DNA from 2 places in the Ensifer sp. 38_S197 genome. Region 2 is predicted to be linked to the other one. Evidence: predicted binding sites of a transcription regulator. Region 2 holds the regulator's gene; the other holds the start of a gene.
What was found. The regulator LexA, encoded in region 2, represses DNA repair genes until DNA is damaged. The targets are predictions, from matches to a motif close to TGTTCNNNNTGTGTTCNG.
Positions count from the first base shown of each region.

Region 1: AC1Z3V_RS02190 (DUF763 domain-containing protein) is a predicted target of LexA. The motif match lies at 3,563-3,580, and genes of this name have one in related genera.

Region 1 is NZ_JBXOVZ010000001.1:495,831-503,636, forward strand. It holds gene AC1Z3V_RS02170 (ABC transporter ATP-binding protein/permease) at 1-131, shown strand, start outside; gene AC1Z3V_RS02175 (glutathione synthetase) at 245-1,285, shown strand; gene AC1Z3V_RS02180 (NUDIX hydrolase) at 1,430-1,897, shown strand; gene AC1Z3V_RS02185 (hypothetical protein) at 1,894-2,088, opposite strand; gene AC1Z3V_RS02190 (DUF763 domain-containing protein) at 2,239-3,522, opposite strand; gene AC1Z3V_RS02195 (copper resistance CopC/CopD family protein) at 4,300-5,910, opposite strand; gene AC1Z3V_RS02200 (YcnI family copper-binding membrane protein) at 5,956-6,486, opposite strand; gene AC1Z3V_RS02205 (hypothetical protein) at 6,795-7,217, opposite strand; gene AC1Z3V_RS02210 (extracellular solute-binding protein) at 7,651-7,806, shown strand, end outside.
Region 2 is NZ_JBXOVZ010000002.1:2,695,488-2,703,293, forward strand. It holds gene AC1Z3V_RS26150 (cryptochrome/photolyase family protein) at 1-1,131, opposite strand, end outside; tRNA gene AC1Z3V_RS26155 (tRNA-Asn) at 1,226-1,300, opposite strand; gene AC1Z3V_RS26160 (hypothetical protein) at 1,460-1,753, shown strand; gene AC1Z3V_RS26165 (thermonuclease family protein) at 2,017-2,673, shown strand; tRNA gene AC1Z3V_RS26170 (tRNA-Cys) at 2,827-2,900, shown strand; gene AC1Z3V_RS26175 (hypothetical protein) at 3,120-3,452, shown strand; gene lexA (transcriptional repressor LexA) at 3,546-4,271, opposite strand; gene AC1Z3V_RS26185 (hypothetical protein) at 4,616-4,912, opposite strand; tRNA gene AC1Z3V_RS26190 (tRNA-Ser) at 5,215-5,304, opposite strand; gene AC1Z3V_RS26195 (septal ring lytic transglycosylase RlpA family protein) at 5,618-6,658, shown strand; gene AC1Z3V_RS26200 (D-alanyl-D-alanine carboxypeptidase family protein) at 6,716-7,806, shown strand, end outside.

The DNA of each region.
Region 1 (7,806 bases), on a different contig from region 2:
CGGTAATCGCCATCATGCATGATACCTCGTCGATCCAATCAGACGGTGACGCCGATTTCTTCGACAGCGTCCTCACCATCGACAACGGCACCGCAAAGAAAACGCCGCTAGCTGCCTGGCGCGATACGTAGGAGCAGGTTGTCTTGGTGCAGTGTCGTCCCGCTCTATTTCTTCAGTCATGTGCGGTGCATCAGGCGCTGGTGCGACCGGGACCAAATTCCTCCATCCGAAGCTAGGAGCCCCAATGCGAATCGCCCTCCTTGTCAACGCACTCGAAACCGAAGAGCCAGCCTATACGACCACCGCGTTGGCGCTTGCCGCGCTCGCCCGCGGGCATGAGGTCCTATATGTCACGCCCGGTGATTTTATCCTGCGCCCGGACGATACGTTGATGATACGGGCGGCCGGTTTCGTCGGAACACGACCAAAGAAACCGGAGACGCTTTTGCGCGCCCTCACGGACGGAGACAGGACCGTCGTCAATATTGAAGACGTGGATGTTCTGTTTCTGCGCAACGACCCGTCGGAGGATGCGGATAGCCGTCCTTGGGCATCGTACGCCGGGGCGAATTTCGGTCGTCTCGCCACAGAGCGCGGTACGATCGTCGTCAACGATCCCTGCGGCTTGGCATTGGCACAAGACAAGCTCTATTTTCAGGATTTCCCGGTGTCCGTTCGCCCGACAACTCTGATCTCCAAGGACATCGATGAAATTCGCGCGTTCATCGACGCGCACTCGGAGGGTGTGATCATCAAACCGTTGCAGGGATCGGGTGGTAGAAATGTTTTCAGGGTGGCGACCAGCACGGAAGGCAATCTTACTCAAATTGTCGATGCCGTCGGCGTCGTCGGCTACCTGATCGTGCAAGGCTACCTTCCGAAAGCATCGGAAGGTGATACGCGGTTGTTCCTGATGAACGGACGACCACTCCAGAGGGGCGACGTCTATGCTGCGTTCAAACGCGTGCCGCCCAAGGGAGACGTCCGGTCCAACATCCACGCCAGCGGCACTCCAAAGGCAGCCAACGTTACGAAAGAGATGCTGGCGATCGCCGAAACACTACGCCCGAAACTGGTTGAGGACGGCATGTTCCTGGTCGGTCTTGATATCGTCGGCGACAAGCTTCTCGAAATCAACGTATTCACGCCTGGCGGCCTCCAGACCATCCGCGAGCTCCACGACATTGATTTCTGCGACGAGATCTTGGATTCACTGGAAAACAAGGTCGAGATCAAGAAGACCTATCGGGGATCGCTCAGCAACCGGATCCTGTCAACGCTTTGAATCTGCCAGTCTTCCGTCCCGCGTTCCACTTTCGCGTAATGTGTTGGCGGAACAGAACCGGCTATCTGGTTGTTATCCCCTATCTTCGAGTGGCAGACGGAAAGCCCGCCTGCCGCGGAGGGCAACAAAGGAGATAGCGTTTCTGTGAATTTTCTACATCAAATTGCCTCTGACGTGCAGTTGATGCTTCGCCGGCCGCCACGCATGCAATACGCGGCCCTGTGTTATCGCCGTAAAGACAACGCCCTGGAAATCCTTCTCATCACCAGCCGGGACACCGGCCGCTGGGTCATTCCGAAGGGCTGGCCGATGAAGGGAAGGCGCGCGCACGAGGTGGCGGCGAGAGAGGCCTATGAGGAGGCAGGCGTCAAAGGCACTTGCCAGAGGTTCCCGTTCGGCCACTACTTCTACAAAAAGCGACTGGACCACGGGCTCAAGATTTCCTGCAGGGTTCAGCTCCACCTGCTCGAAGTCGGGCGCATGCGCCGGAAATTCCCCGAGAAGGGGGAGCGAAAGCTGGCCTGGTTCGACTATCGGGAAGCGGCAAAGCGTGTCGCCGAGCCTTCACTGCGGGACCAGATGCTCCGTTTCGGGCAGCAATGCGCTTCTTAGTGGACGCTGGCGACCTTGACGGCGCTGGCGAAATCTTCCGCCACCAGTTCACTGATCGCGATCAACACCTCCTCCACCGAAAACCCGGAGTCGATCGTTTCGCGGATCAAAAGCTGAAGATCAAGCTCAACGACGTCGCGGCAATCCTCGAGCCGTTCCTCAGATACCGTGATGCTCTGCAGTTCTTCCATCGCGAGACTCCTCTTGGCGTGGATTCTGCTGGCTCGCCCTCGCAGGCTTCCTTCCAACCCTTGGGAGGAGGTTTGAGTTCCGGCGAGAACTTCTCGAAGAGATCAAAGAAAGAGATTCGCTGCAATGCCTTGCTGCCACACGAGAGCCGTCTACCGGTCGCGGCGACCCAGACGGGGCAACCGAGCCGCGTCGTCCAATGGTCCTGCCGGTCCTTCCCAGCCAAATACACTGCGGCCGCCGAACTCTTGCGATTGGCGAAACTCGCCGGCCACGATTTCCTTGAGATCCGGGCCGGTCACATATTTCTCGAGCTGGCGAGCCTGATCGTCCAGACGTTTGAGAACCTGCATCTCTTCGTCGCGACCGAGCTTCGCCTTCGACACGGCCGACTTCATCACCCGGATCGTCTCGTCATAGACTTTCAGGGGCACCGGAAATGGGTGGCGATCCTTGCCTCCATGGGCAAGCGAGAAGCGCGCCGGATCGGCAAACCGGCATGGTGCACCGTGCACGACTTCGGCCACCATCGCCAGCGCCTTGACGGTCCGCGCCCCAACGCCCGGCACCAGCAGGAGATGTTCGAAATCCTCTGGACCGCGGTCCGCAGCCGCCGCGAGCGTGGCGTGCAGACGTTTCATGTTGACGTCTTCCTGACGCACGTCGTGATGGGCAGGCATGATCAGATGCGGCAGCATCGGCTGCGCGGTTTGCCTGGCCTCGCGCCCGGGCTCGATAGCCACGACCTCCCGGACAATCCGATCCGGTCCGAGCGAAGCCAGCAGATCGAGCTGGCTGTTGCGCGAGGCCGCGGCACGGCGGTCGGCAAGATTGACGATCTCGCCCTGTCGCGCACCCTCGATCGCCGTATGAGGCGAATCCACGAAGCTGGTGATGCCCTCCGACAGCCAGTGGTAGCGCCGGGCCTGCCGCTTTTCGCCATTCATGCCCTGTTGCACGACGACCCATTTGCCGTCATCCGTGAGGATAAAACCGTGCAGATAAAGGTCGAAGCCATCCTGCACCGCCGCACTGTCGACCTTTGCGACGAGGCGGCTGGTGGTCGCAAGGCCACCTCCGTCCAGACCCACGCGCTCGCCGATCGCAATCAACTCGCCGGGCGTCTCCCGAGAATTCCGCCCTCGCCCGCCGCAGACATGAATGCCGAGTTCGCCTGACAGAGGCGACAAACCACGCTTCAGGGCGCCGATGACGCTGGTGGTGATGCCGGAAGAGTGCCAGTCCATGCCCATGACGCATCCGAAAGACTGAAACCAGAACGGATGCGCCAGCCGGCGAAGAAATTCATCTCGACCGTATTCGATGACGATCGCCTGGGTGATGATCGCGCCAAGTTTCGTCATGCGCTCGCCAAGCCACCGGGGAACCCGGCCACCGTGAAGCGGAAGATCGGCGCTGCCTGCTCTTTGGACCATTCGGCCTTATACACCGGCAGATGATCCTGTCACACAGGAAAGTTCTCCAAACGTTCTCATCTGCGCCGGCAAGTCGCAAGGCGACGGTCTCGGCCGGGAACATTAAGCACCATCGCAGGTTCTAATATAACCCTGCAGGCCCATGGCGGTTCGGCCCTGACCATGGGCGCACGACAGCATCAGAGCAGTCCGAAGAGTCCCTTCGAACGGCTCTGATGCTGTTGAGGATACGGCGACCACACAAGGACTTCGAAATGAACCACAAGCACAGATACGACAAGCCGCGGAGGTCTTCGACCGAACTGCCAATAGGCTTGATGCTGCTCGCTGTCTTGGGGATTGCTGCGTCCGGCGACAGTCAGAATGTCGCTGTCTATCTCCCGCAGACGGCAGCATCGAATCCACGGTGAACACGTCAGACGTCGGCCCACGCCGCTCGGTCATTGCCGAGATGAAACGCCGGCTCTCGGGACATCTGAAAACTCAGCCCTTCCACACCGGCAGACAATGGACGGCTAAAAGCGAGCGCGCAGAAGGTTCAACTTGCCATTCAGCCAATACTCGGCCCGTCTGGTCGCGGATTGAAATTCGTGCCCAAGCTCCTGGGTGTAGCGGCCTTTACACATGGTCGTGTCAGCCACCCACAATCCGCCAGCGAAAATTGCCATCAGGAGGAAACCGCGCATGGCGGCGCAGTATGCACATTTGATATTTCTAAAATACTAACGGACATTCGTTCTGCCGGCATGGCGCGAAGTTGGCCGACGGGCGCCGCGCTCACGGCCCAATGCTAATCTCGCCGCGCAACGTTACCTTCTCGAAGTCACTGATCAGAATATCGACGCGCACCTGCCAAGTGCCTGCCAGCGGGATGTTCATGTGCTCGACGCGCCAATCCGCATCGCTGCGCCGCACGGCTGCGCGCTTGAACGGCTCGATGCCGGAATCAGGTTTGGACAGCACAAGCGTCACCTCCTTGGCGGCAAGTGGTTCAAGTTCGCCATTGAGAGTGTTGATCGATACCTCGACCTCGCCCGCTCGTCCGGGCGCGACTTCAACGAAGGCCATTGCCTTGTCAGTATGGATATGAACGCTTGCAGGCTGCGCCGCCACAGCCAGGAGCACGCGCGGCGGCGGCGTAAAGCGCCAGCAAGACACGGCGCCGAAAATCAGGAAAACGATAAGCATCTCCGCGGCGATCGAGCGGACCAACCGCGTCTTCGATACCCCATCGCCGGCCATGACCGGCTCCGTCAGACGCCAGCGATTGACGATCGCCAGCAGAAACAGTCCCGCAAGCAATGCCATCTTGACCATAAAGACCTGGCCATAGGCGGTTTCCAGCAGCGCTCGCGGCTTCTCCACCTGTACGATGGTCAAGACAACACCCGCCGCGACAAGCACAACGAGCACGTAAGGAATGGACGCCGAGAACCGACGCAGCGCCCGGAGGCCCATCGGGTCACCGCGCCGCAACGCCAGGCCCAGGGGAGCCAGCGCTCCAACCCAGAGACTTATCGCGGCGGCGTGCAGGAACACGGCCGGGCGCATCAGCCATTGCGGCTCGGCCGTAGAAGCGTGGCCGCTGAGCGACAAGGCGGCCGATGACACGATCAGCGCTGCCAGAGATGACAGGCAGGCAAACCGCCCCCTGCCGCTAAGCGCCACGGCGGCCACGCCAAAGGCAATGAGCGCCGCTATGACTGTGCCACCGAAGCTCGTTGCCATCGCCGTGGACCAAACGGCCGGCTCGACAATGTGCGTCAGGGGAACTGTGAGCGCATCGAGCCCCTGAAAGCCCACGGCGGCAAGCGCACCAAGGAATCCTGTACCGAGCGCGATCGCAACGACCTTGCGCCCCGAACGGGTGCCGCGGGGCAACCAGCAGAGCGAAAACACGCCGCCAACGCCGATGAACAGGCCCACATAAAGTGCGAGTTTCGATAACAGGACGCCGGCACGTACAGCCCAGTCGATCTTATCTCCCGTCACGGGCGGCGCGGCGCTCGTTGCGCCGACCGAAAAGACGACCGATCCACCGATCGGATGGCCGTCGGCGGAGGTCACACGCCAGCTAAGCACATGCGTGCCTCGCCCAAGGTCAGCCGGTGCTGCGATCTCGACGGTTCGATCTTTCAGCTCGAACCTTTCCAGGGGGATCGCTGTCCCATCCGGTCTGACGAGCTTCAGAGACAACGGCGAAACCGGCTCGCTGAAGGTCAACACATAGACAGACGGCGCGGTGACTACGACCGCGCCGTCCTTCGGTTCACTGGCGTTGAGCGATGCGTGGGCGAAGACCACGGCGGCCTGCATCAGGACCCCGCACAGCGCGATTGCCATTAGCCTCGCCAGGTGCGTGAAGCTTCGTGGTGCCAGCGCCATCATGTGTGGTCTCCGGTCAATCGGCCTTCGCCGCCCGTGTTGCGCCGATCAGTGCCCGCTTTTCTTTTCGAGGAGCTTGATGCCGGGTGCCGGATATTCGAGATCGTCGCTCGACTTGCCTTCTGCCGGGATTTCGATCCAACGCTCGCTCGCGCCATCAGGGCATTCCTGTACGATTGGCACGTAGAGTGTCTTGCCGACTGGCAGCCCTTCGGTCAGAAATGCGCGGAAGACGAACTCGTCATATTCGTCGTCGGCCAGGCTGCCGCCCTTCCAGACAATCTCCTTCACGCCTTCCTTCATCGGGGTACCGAAGTAGTCATAGGACTTCTCGTAGGCTCCCTTGATCTTCTCCACGGTCCAGCCGGCTTTCGGCATCGGCTTTGCCGCGATCACACCTTCGGGGATCTGGACCCGCACAGCAATCGTCGGCTTACCTTCGCAGCCATGCCCGATTCGAACGACCGCCTTGTAGGATCCGCCGACATGCGCTTCCGTCGTTTCGAGCGTGGCGTGGGCAAAGGCTGCCGTCGCGCTAATCGCGATGAAGGCAGTGGTGGTGATCAGTTTCGACAACATATGCTATTCCTTTGAGATGATTGGCTTAGTCAGTTTGGACGTTTGATCGGAGGACGCAGGAATACCTCCCGCGGATCTCCGGTTGGATGCGGTGATCCAGAAAAGGTTGCCGACATTTTTCATCGGTAGTGCCCGCGATCACGCACATGATCGATGTGCGGAGTGTCCGTCGGATCAATGCCGACCTGCAGTCAGCTTTGGACCCCGTGACAGGAGTGATCGTTGCGATGGTGCCGGCGCGCGCCGGCGAACGAAACGCCTACAGCGCCGCGCATCTTATCGGACGCAGGACGGCCGAACGCAATCGATCAGGCAAGCAACCGTGGAGGCGCTCGAGGATAGCCGAGCCGGTGTTCGCCTGTCGGCAACGGACTTGCTGCGGGCCACAAATGCTGCTCCGCAGACGCGACTTGAAGTGCACCAAACCCGCCGGCATCGGGCGCAGCCGCCAGGAACGGCGAGGACACGCAGCATCCGAGAAGGCAGCAATCGGCGCCGGTCCCATGATCGGCGTCTTGATTGCCGTTGCTGGGGTGATCCGCGCTTAGGCAGAGCGCGTTGCCGAAAGCGTCGAGTTGCGACAAGGCGAGCATCGAACTGGAGGCAAATGCGCCAGCCATCGATTGCAGCACGAACAGGCAGGCAGCGATAAACGCCAGTCGCCAACCGTTGCGTCGCCTCACCACAATCAAACTCCTTCTGCGCTGTTTTTCAGAAGTGCCCACAGCCATCGCATAGCTATCGGTTACACGCGCCCCCGTCCTTGTTCCATAGCAAGTATGAAGCCACGAGGGTATCGGAAAGAACCCTCTATTCGAATTCGTCAGCACGGACTTGAGCCCAAGGCTCTGCCAAGTTTGCGATGAGAGATTTTCCCCTGGGAGCGATCGGAAGGGTGCCAGAAACGATCTGGCTCAGCCGCCGTCGGCGCGCAGCGCCGTGCCGGTTACAGCCCGGCGGCATCCGGCGCCAGGTAGACGACGCCCGCCTGCAAAATAGATGCGGCTCAACCATGGAGCGCACCGTGTCTTGGCAGCGTAATCAAACTTTCATTTTTCCATCATGCAGATTGGCAAGGACTGTCACACTCAGCTGTTAGCAAGCGCCCGGCTTCATTCGTGCCACCGATCCTGGTGTCCGCCAATCTGCAAGGAGCGTTTTGCAATGAGAGTCTCCGTCACTACGTCCGTATTCATCGGCCTGATGGCAAGCGTCGCGTTTGGCGCGTCGGCGGCAGCAGCCGAAAAGACGAAATTCGAATTCTGGTATGGCCTTTCGGGCGATCTTGGCGAACGTGTCCAGGATGCCTGCAAGAAGTTC
Region 2 (7,806 bases):
CGGATCGGCATCGACCAGTGTGTCGCGAAACCATTGCTCGCCTTTCCGCCAGTCGATCAGCAGGTCCTTGATCAGGAACGAGGCGGCGATCATGCGCACGCGATTGTGCATGTAGCCATGTTGCCAGAGCTGGCGCATGCCGGCATCGACGATCGGGAAGCCGGTCAAACCCTTCGTCCAGCGGGTGAAATCGTCCTCACGGTCGAGCCAGCGGAAATGGTCGAACCGGCGATCGAGGTTGCGGTGCGGGAGTTCCGGATAGTGAAACAACAGATGGTAGGAGAACTCGCGCCAGCCGATTTCCTTACGAAACGTGGCAACGCCTTCACCGTCCGCGATCTGCATTCCCTGCGTCGCGTGCCAGACCTGCGCCGGCGAGATCTCTCCGAAAGCGAGGTGAGGCGAGAGCAGGGATGTGCCGTCGGTGCCCGGGAAGTCGCGGCGAACCTTATAGTCTGCCAGCTTCTCGTCGATAAATTCGTGGAGGCGCGCAACGGCACCCTGCTCGCCCGGCGTCCATATCTCGCTGAATGTGGCTGCCCAGTTGGGCTTCTTCGGTAGCAGCGCCCAGTCACTGAGTGTTTCCGATTCCGGCCAGATCCCCGGTTTCGCGACATGTCGTGGTTCATCGACGGGCGGCGAGGGGACGATTTTGGATTCGAGCGCACGCCAAAATGGCGTGAAGACGCGGTAAGGGCCGCCTGTCGTCGTCAGCAGGCGCATAGGCTCGTGCAGCAGTTGCCCGGGAAAGCTCTCCGCGATGATTCCCCTGGCGGCGAGTGCTTTTTTCAGGGACGTATCGACCGTGATGCCATTCGGATCATAGCGCCGGTTCCAATTGACGCGACTGGCGCCCGTGGTCTGCGCCACATCGCTGATGACATCCAGCGGGGCGCCGGAGCGGAAGATGAGTTGCGAGCCGTGGCGGCCGAGGCGGGCAGCTAAGGCCTCCAGCGAATGGTGCAGCCACCATCGCTGCGCCGCACCCAGTGGGCCGTTGCCGCTTTCATCCGGCTCCCGGATATAGAGCGGAATGACGGGGGCCTCAGCCGCCGCGGCCGCAAGGGCCCTGTTATCGGCAAGGCGCGGATCCTTGCGGAACCACACGATGATCGGCGCCGCCTTTGTCATAGGTACCGTCTAGAATGGGATTGATCACCCGGGGAACATAGGTGCAAAATGAAAAAGAGCCATTCGCATTTCTGCAAATGGCTCTCTTTGAAACTGGCTCCCCGGGCCGGATTCGAACCGGCGACCTATCGATTAACAGTCGAGTGCTCTACCGCTGAGCTACCAGGGATCATCCGCGCCGCTGTTTCGCTGTGCGCTTCAGAAGTGAGGCTGCTAATACGCATGCTTTTCTGATTTGCCAAGCGGTTTTTTCAAAAAAAATGACAAGTTCGGTTGCGAGGCTGTGGAGAAGCCCCCAATTGTGGGAAAAGACGCCGGATAGCGAATGATGAATAAAAACAGGAAGCAGACGCACTTCGGGATTGATCCGCAGACGCGCCAGATCGTGCTCGGCAAATGGCGCATCACGCTGCCGCAATCGCCGCTGCTGCGTATCCTGCTGGGCTCGCTGCTGGTGTTCTGCGGCTTTCTCGGCTTTCTGCCGGTGCTCGGCTTCTGGATGATACCGCTGGGCCTCATCGTTCTTTCGCACGATATCCCGTCCGTTCGCCGCCGCCGCCGTCGCTTGGCTGTCTGGTGGGCACGCTGGCGCGGACGCGCGAATTCCTCCAACGGCTCGTGACCCAAGAGCTGCCGCCCACTTTTTCGATAGATCGCGAAACATTTGATCGATCTGGATCGCAACCAGCCTGAGCGCTTCCCGCTTCTCCACCATTTGATTCCCACCGAACCAGCGAGCCCCTTGTTGAGGGAGGGCGCCGAAAACTTTTCGGCAACCCATCAAACGCATAATGCGGTCGCGAATCAGGATGGGGACGCATGGCCAAAGCCACTACGAAACGTCGAAGCCGGAATTCCGGTCGGAGCAGGGGTAAACAAGGTGGAATGGCACCGTGGTATCTGGCTGCGGCGCTGACCATTGGCGGCGTGGTCGCCTATGATCACCGCGCCGAATTGAAACACTGGCCGGTGGCATCGGACGTGCTGGCCTTCACATCGCGCCACGAATCGAAGCCGAAGCCCGTTCGCGCCGCTCAGAAAACGGACGAGCGTCCCGCCCAGCAAGTCGAGAGGCAGAAACCGAATCCGGTGACGAGAGTCGCGCTTGCCACGCCGGTGCCGTCCGTTGACGTCGGTGCAAAGGCGCCGACACCTGAAATGCGGCCGAACGAGGAAGTGAAGACGGCATCAATCCGCACGGATCAGTTTTATTTCTGCGGGATTCGCAACGACAATTGCGTGATCGACGGTGCCACCTTCCTGTACCGTGGCGAAACGATCCGCGTGGCAGACGTCGACGCACCGCGCATCCGCCAGGCGAGCTGCGACAAGGAGCGTTCGCGCGGCTTTTACGCCAAGCAGCGCCTGCGCGAACTGCTGAATGCGGGTGACTTCAAGCTGGAAGCGGCGAGCGGCCGTCCGGATGCCAAGTCCGGTGAAAAGCTGCGGCTGATCACCCGCGGCGACCAGTCCATCGGGCGCGTGCTCGTCAACGAAGGGCTGGTGCGGCCATGGACGGGGCACGCGACGCCCTGGTGCTGAAGCCAATCCGGGATGCGATCGGCGGAGCTTCGCGATCGCTCTGTGGAAAGTATCTATCTTGCAAATCGACGGCGCGTTTTTCGGAAAATGCCTCTTGCGGTTTTTCTGCAATCATTCTAAATCCGCGCCAACGCTCGGTTATCCGAGCTGTGAGGCCTCGTGGCGGAGTGGTGACGCAGAGGACTGCAAATCCTTGTACCCCGGTTCAATTCCGGGCGAGGCCTCCAAAAACTCTCACCTCATTCTCGTGTGAACAGACGTTCTGCCTCAGGGCAGAGCGATTGCATGATTGTTGCTTTGCCTCCACACGCCCGCGCAAGCCACGTTTTCTAGGTCTCGTTCGGATCTTATCGCTTCGGTGAAATCGGTAGAGGGGGAACGATGACTCCGCTGGCATCAGCCGCATCGGTAGCGTCCGTCATCATCAAACGGAGGCAATGGCATTTATGAAAGCGAAACTTGTCCTGACGGGACTGGCCCTCTTTGCTGCGACCGCTATCGAGGCGCGGGCAGAGGACCTGGTTTTCAAACTGAAGAACAACACGAGCGCGGTACTGACGAACTTTTACACGTCGCCCGTAGGCGTCAACGAGTGGGAGGACGATGTTTTCGGCCGGCAGGTGCTGAACCCCGGAGAAGACATGGAGATCACCATCGCCGACGGCCGGGATGTCTGCAAGTACGACATGCGCTTCGAGTTCGAAGAAGGCTCTGGCCTCGATACGACCGAAGATACCCAGGACCTCTGCGAACTCGGCGAATACACGATCCACGAATAAGCGGCGCGACGTCAGATCGTCGCAAACAGACAAAGGGCCTCGCCGCTGCTTACAGCGGCGAGGCCCTGTCAAACATCAGATTTTGTCCGGAGGTCAGTGGTAGCGGCGGATCAGTCCGACGAGCTTGCCCTGGATTTTCACCCGATCGGGCCCGAAAATCCGTGTCTCGTAGGCGGGATTTGCGGCTTCGAGCGCAATCGATGCGCCCTTGCGTCGGAAGCGCTTCAGCGTCGCTTCCTCGTCGTCCACGAGCGCCACGATAATATCGCCGGGATTGGCCGTGTTGCTATTGCGGATGATCACCGTGTCGCCGTCGAAGATGCCGGCTTCGATCATCGAGTCGCCCTTGACTTCGAGGGCGTAGTGTTCGCCGTTGCCGATCATGTCGAGCGGAACGGTGATGTCATGCGTGTTGTTCTGGATAGCCGAGATCGGCACACCGGCAGCGATGCGGCCCATCACAGGCACTGAAACCGAACTATTTTCGGCCATTGGCGCCGGCTTCGGCAGCGCGGCTGGAGGAGGTGCAGCCGGTTTGCCGAGGCTGCCCTCGATCACGCTCGGCGAGAAACCGCGGCGCGGCTGCTGCTGGCTGGATGCGTAGGCTTCCGGAAGCTTGATGACCTCGAGCGCACGGGCCCGGTTTGGCAGACGGCGAATGAACCCGCGTTCTTCGAGCGCCGTGATCAAGCGGTGAATGCCGGATTTCGACGCCAGGTCGAGCGCATCCTTCATTTCATCGAATGACGGCGGTACACCCGACTCCTTCATGCGTTCGTGAATGAACAGAAGCAATTCCTGTTGCTTGCGGGTCAGCATGGCACGTCGCTCCAGAGGCGTGAAACAAATCAAGAACAGACACTATCTGTTCCATATGTGTTCTGCAAGTGCCTAAAATTCCGTGAATTCAGGCAATTGGCGCGTCTGCGCCTGTCGATCGGTCACTTTTACGGGAGCAAAGCGGGTTTGGGCGATGAATACGTGCGAAATGGGGCCCGCGGCGTGGCACATCGCGAGGCCGTGGGTTTGATTCGAACGATTCGTGAGCGTTGTCGTGGAGCAGGCCAGGGGATGCGTTCAAGTGGAATCGTTGCAGCGGAAAGGTGCCCCGGAAACAAGGGTGCTAGAGCGACCTTGGTGCGTTCATCGGAACGCACGGCGCTTTAGGCCGGCTGCGTGGTCGAGCAGGCGTCTTCGAATTCCCTCACCGTCTCGGGGGTGTTGTCTTCGGGAAGCACGGCGTCCGCCGCATCGGTCGCGACAGGGGTGTCGCCGTCATAGACGAACGACTGGATGTAGAACGCGATCGCGCCCTTCCACACTTTGCGTCCGTCGATCTGATGGCAGGGAACGGCGGATTCGAAATCGGTCTGCAGTTCGTCAACCGTGGCGGCGCTGAGCTTGACGTCAGGCATATTGGGCGATGCGACTATCGAAGCGAGGAGCAGGGCGGCAAGCACGGTGATCGTCCACTTTGATGCAAGGGTGGGACTACGGGTCGGTTAACGATGTGAACCGCGCTTTCGTTCCGGAGTCCAGCAAGCCTGGCAATCACGCTGACGTGTTCAACAGCTCTTTGAGTGTAAGCTGTGACTGTTTTACGTCATGCAGCCGATGCAGAAAGGCGGAGAACGGAAGTTGCCGTGTCGGGATCGGTGCGGGCGTGGCTGATATCGAGGATCGGCACGTCTTTGCAGCAGCGGCGCTCACTATAGTGAGTGCTGCGACAACGATGCCGGCGCCAGCGCATTTTCAGTGGGAATGGCGGACAGGGTGGGATTCGAACCCACGGTACGGTCTCCCGTACGCTGGTTTTCAAGACCAGAGCCTTAAACCACTCGGCCACCTGTCCTTGCCTGAAGTTGGCGCTAATGGCCTACCGGGCACGGCGTTATTGCGCGAAGCCCTGTCGCTTTGCAAGATTTAACATGCATCGCCGAAAGATTTTCTCGGTGGCCGTGCCTGAGGGCGCAGGCCTGCTGCGCCGGCAACCATCTGTAAACCATAACGCATGAAATCCCGCGCTGATCTGTGGATGAGTTCGCATTTTTGCCTTGTTGCTGTCATGGTTCATCGACTGTTCCGTTTCGGGACGCCGAGATTTCCGCTGGGGGCATGAGCGGAAGGTTTCGAGTACGGCTTATTCGATCGATGTTGTGGGACAGATGACATCCAGTAAAAATGCGGCATATCTGGTCAAGGGATTGCGCCTTGCGGCGGTCCCCATGCTGTGCGTAACGCTTGCGGCCTGCGGATCCACGTCGAGCATCAAGAAGTCCAAGTCGCGCAGCAAGGAATACTTCGCCGAATCCGTTTATGGTGTGAAGGCGAGCCCGCGCGTTGCCAACGGAAACAATATTCCGAAGGGCGGCGGACGTTACCAGGTCGGCAAGGCCTATCAGGTCAAGGGCAAATGGTATCAGCCGAAGGAAGACTTCGGCTACAACAAGACCGGTGTCGCTTCCTGGTACGGCTCGGCATTTCACGGCCGGCTGACTGCCAACGGCGAGGTCTACGACAAGGCGCATCTGTCGGCCGCCCATCCGACGTTCCCTCTGCCGAGCTATGCGCGCGTCACCAACATGGAAAACGGCGCGTCGGTGATCGTGCGCGTCAACGACCGTGGCCCCTATGAATATGGCCGCATCATCGATGTCTCCTCGAAGACCGCCGATATGCTCGACATCAAGCGCAAGGGCAGCGCGCAGGTGCGCGTACAATATGTCGGCCGCGCGCCGCTCGAAGGCAACGACATGCCCTATCTGATGGCTTCTTATGTCCAGAAGGGCGAACGTGGCCCGAGCGTGATGCCGGAGGGCCAGATCGCGACCGGTGTGATGGTCGCATCGAACGAGCCGTTCCGCAATCAGAGCCTTGGCACGCTCACCGTTCCCGCAAAGGCTTCGCTCGACGTCGGCGAACCGGTGACGGCACTTGCCGCGCCTGTGCCGCAGTTCGCCCAGCCGCAGTCGCTGAATGAGTTCGTGATGCTCCCGGAGATCGGCCCGATCCCGCGCGAGCGGCCGGAATTCATCCCGATGCCCGACGGCAACGCGGCCTACGCGGCAGCCTATTACGAAGTTCGCGTCAGCGACGCCGAGTCGCCGTTTGAAGCGATCATGGCAGACAAGAAGCAGCTTACCCCCCAGGTGATTGTCGATTACGCGAAGCACCAGAAAGCAAGCGGTTCTGTCCGACAACCGTAAGCGGCGTTGTGCCAAAATGACCACGCTGCTATGGCCAAGGGGAAACGGGAGTTTCCCATGCGCATGAAGATGTTTTCGGCGGTGTTTTTCGGTGGTGTGTTGTTTGCTGGCGCCGTACTTGCGCAGACGCCGACGCCTGCCTTCGATACCAAGGCAAAGCAGATCCTGCTGGTCGATGCCGAAACCGGCACCGTGCTCTTCTCGCGTGCCGAAAACCAGCCGATTCCGCCGGCATCACTCGCCAAATTGATGACGATGGAAGTCGTGGCTGAGGCTCTCGGCAAGGGCGAACTTTCCGCCGAAACCACCTTCGAGGTGTCCGAGCATGCCTGGCGTACCGGTGGTGCCCCGGCCGGCACCTCGACGATGTTTGCCGCATTGAAATCCCGCATCCGCGTCGCCGACCTGTTGCAAGGCGTGGCGGTGCAGCTTGCCAATGATGCCTGCATCATCCTTGCCGAGGGCATGACCGGCAACGAGGCCGCTTTTGCCGAGCGCATGACGGCGCGCGCTCGCGAGCTCGGCATGCCGGTTGCGACGTTCCGCAACGCCACGGGGCTGCCTGATCCCGGCAACCAGATCACGATGAGCGAACTGGTAACGCTCATGCGGCATCTCCATGAGGCCCATCCGGATCTCTACCGGCTCTATTCGCAGCCGGAGTTTGAGTGGAACAAGATCCTGCAACGCAACAAGAACCCGCTGATCTCGGCCAATATCGGTGTGGACGGACTGGCGACCGGTTTTGCCGAAGGCTTCGGTTTCTCCCTGGCCGCCTCGCTGCAGCGCGGCGGCCGCCGGGTCTATCTCGCCATGGGCGGTCTCGAAACCGACAAGGAGCGCATCGAGGAGAGCCGCAGGGTGCTCGATTGGGCGATGACCGCCTTCGAGAAGAAGCGGATTTTTGCCGATGGGGAAGCGATTGGCGAAGCGGCCGTCTATGGCGGCGATGCGTCTCACGTCCCCCTGGTGGCGGGCGGTCCCGTCGACGTGCTGTTACCAGTCGACAACCCGGAACGGCTGACGGCACGGATCGTCTATAGGTGGCCCTTGCGTGCACCGGTGGCGGCTGGAACGGAGGTCGGCGTCGTCAAATTGTGGAATGGCGAGAAACTGCTGCGCGAAGTGCCGGTCAAGACCGCCAGCGC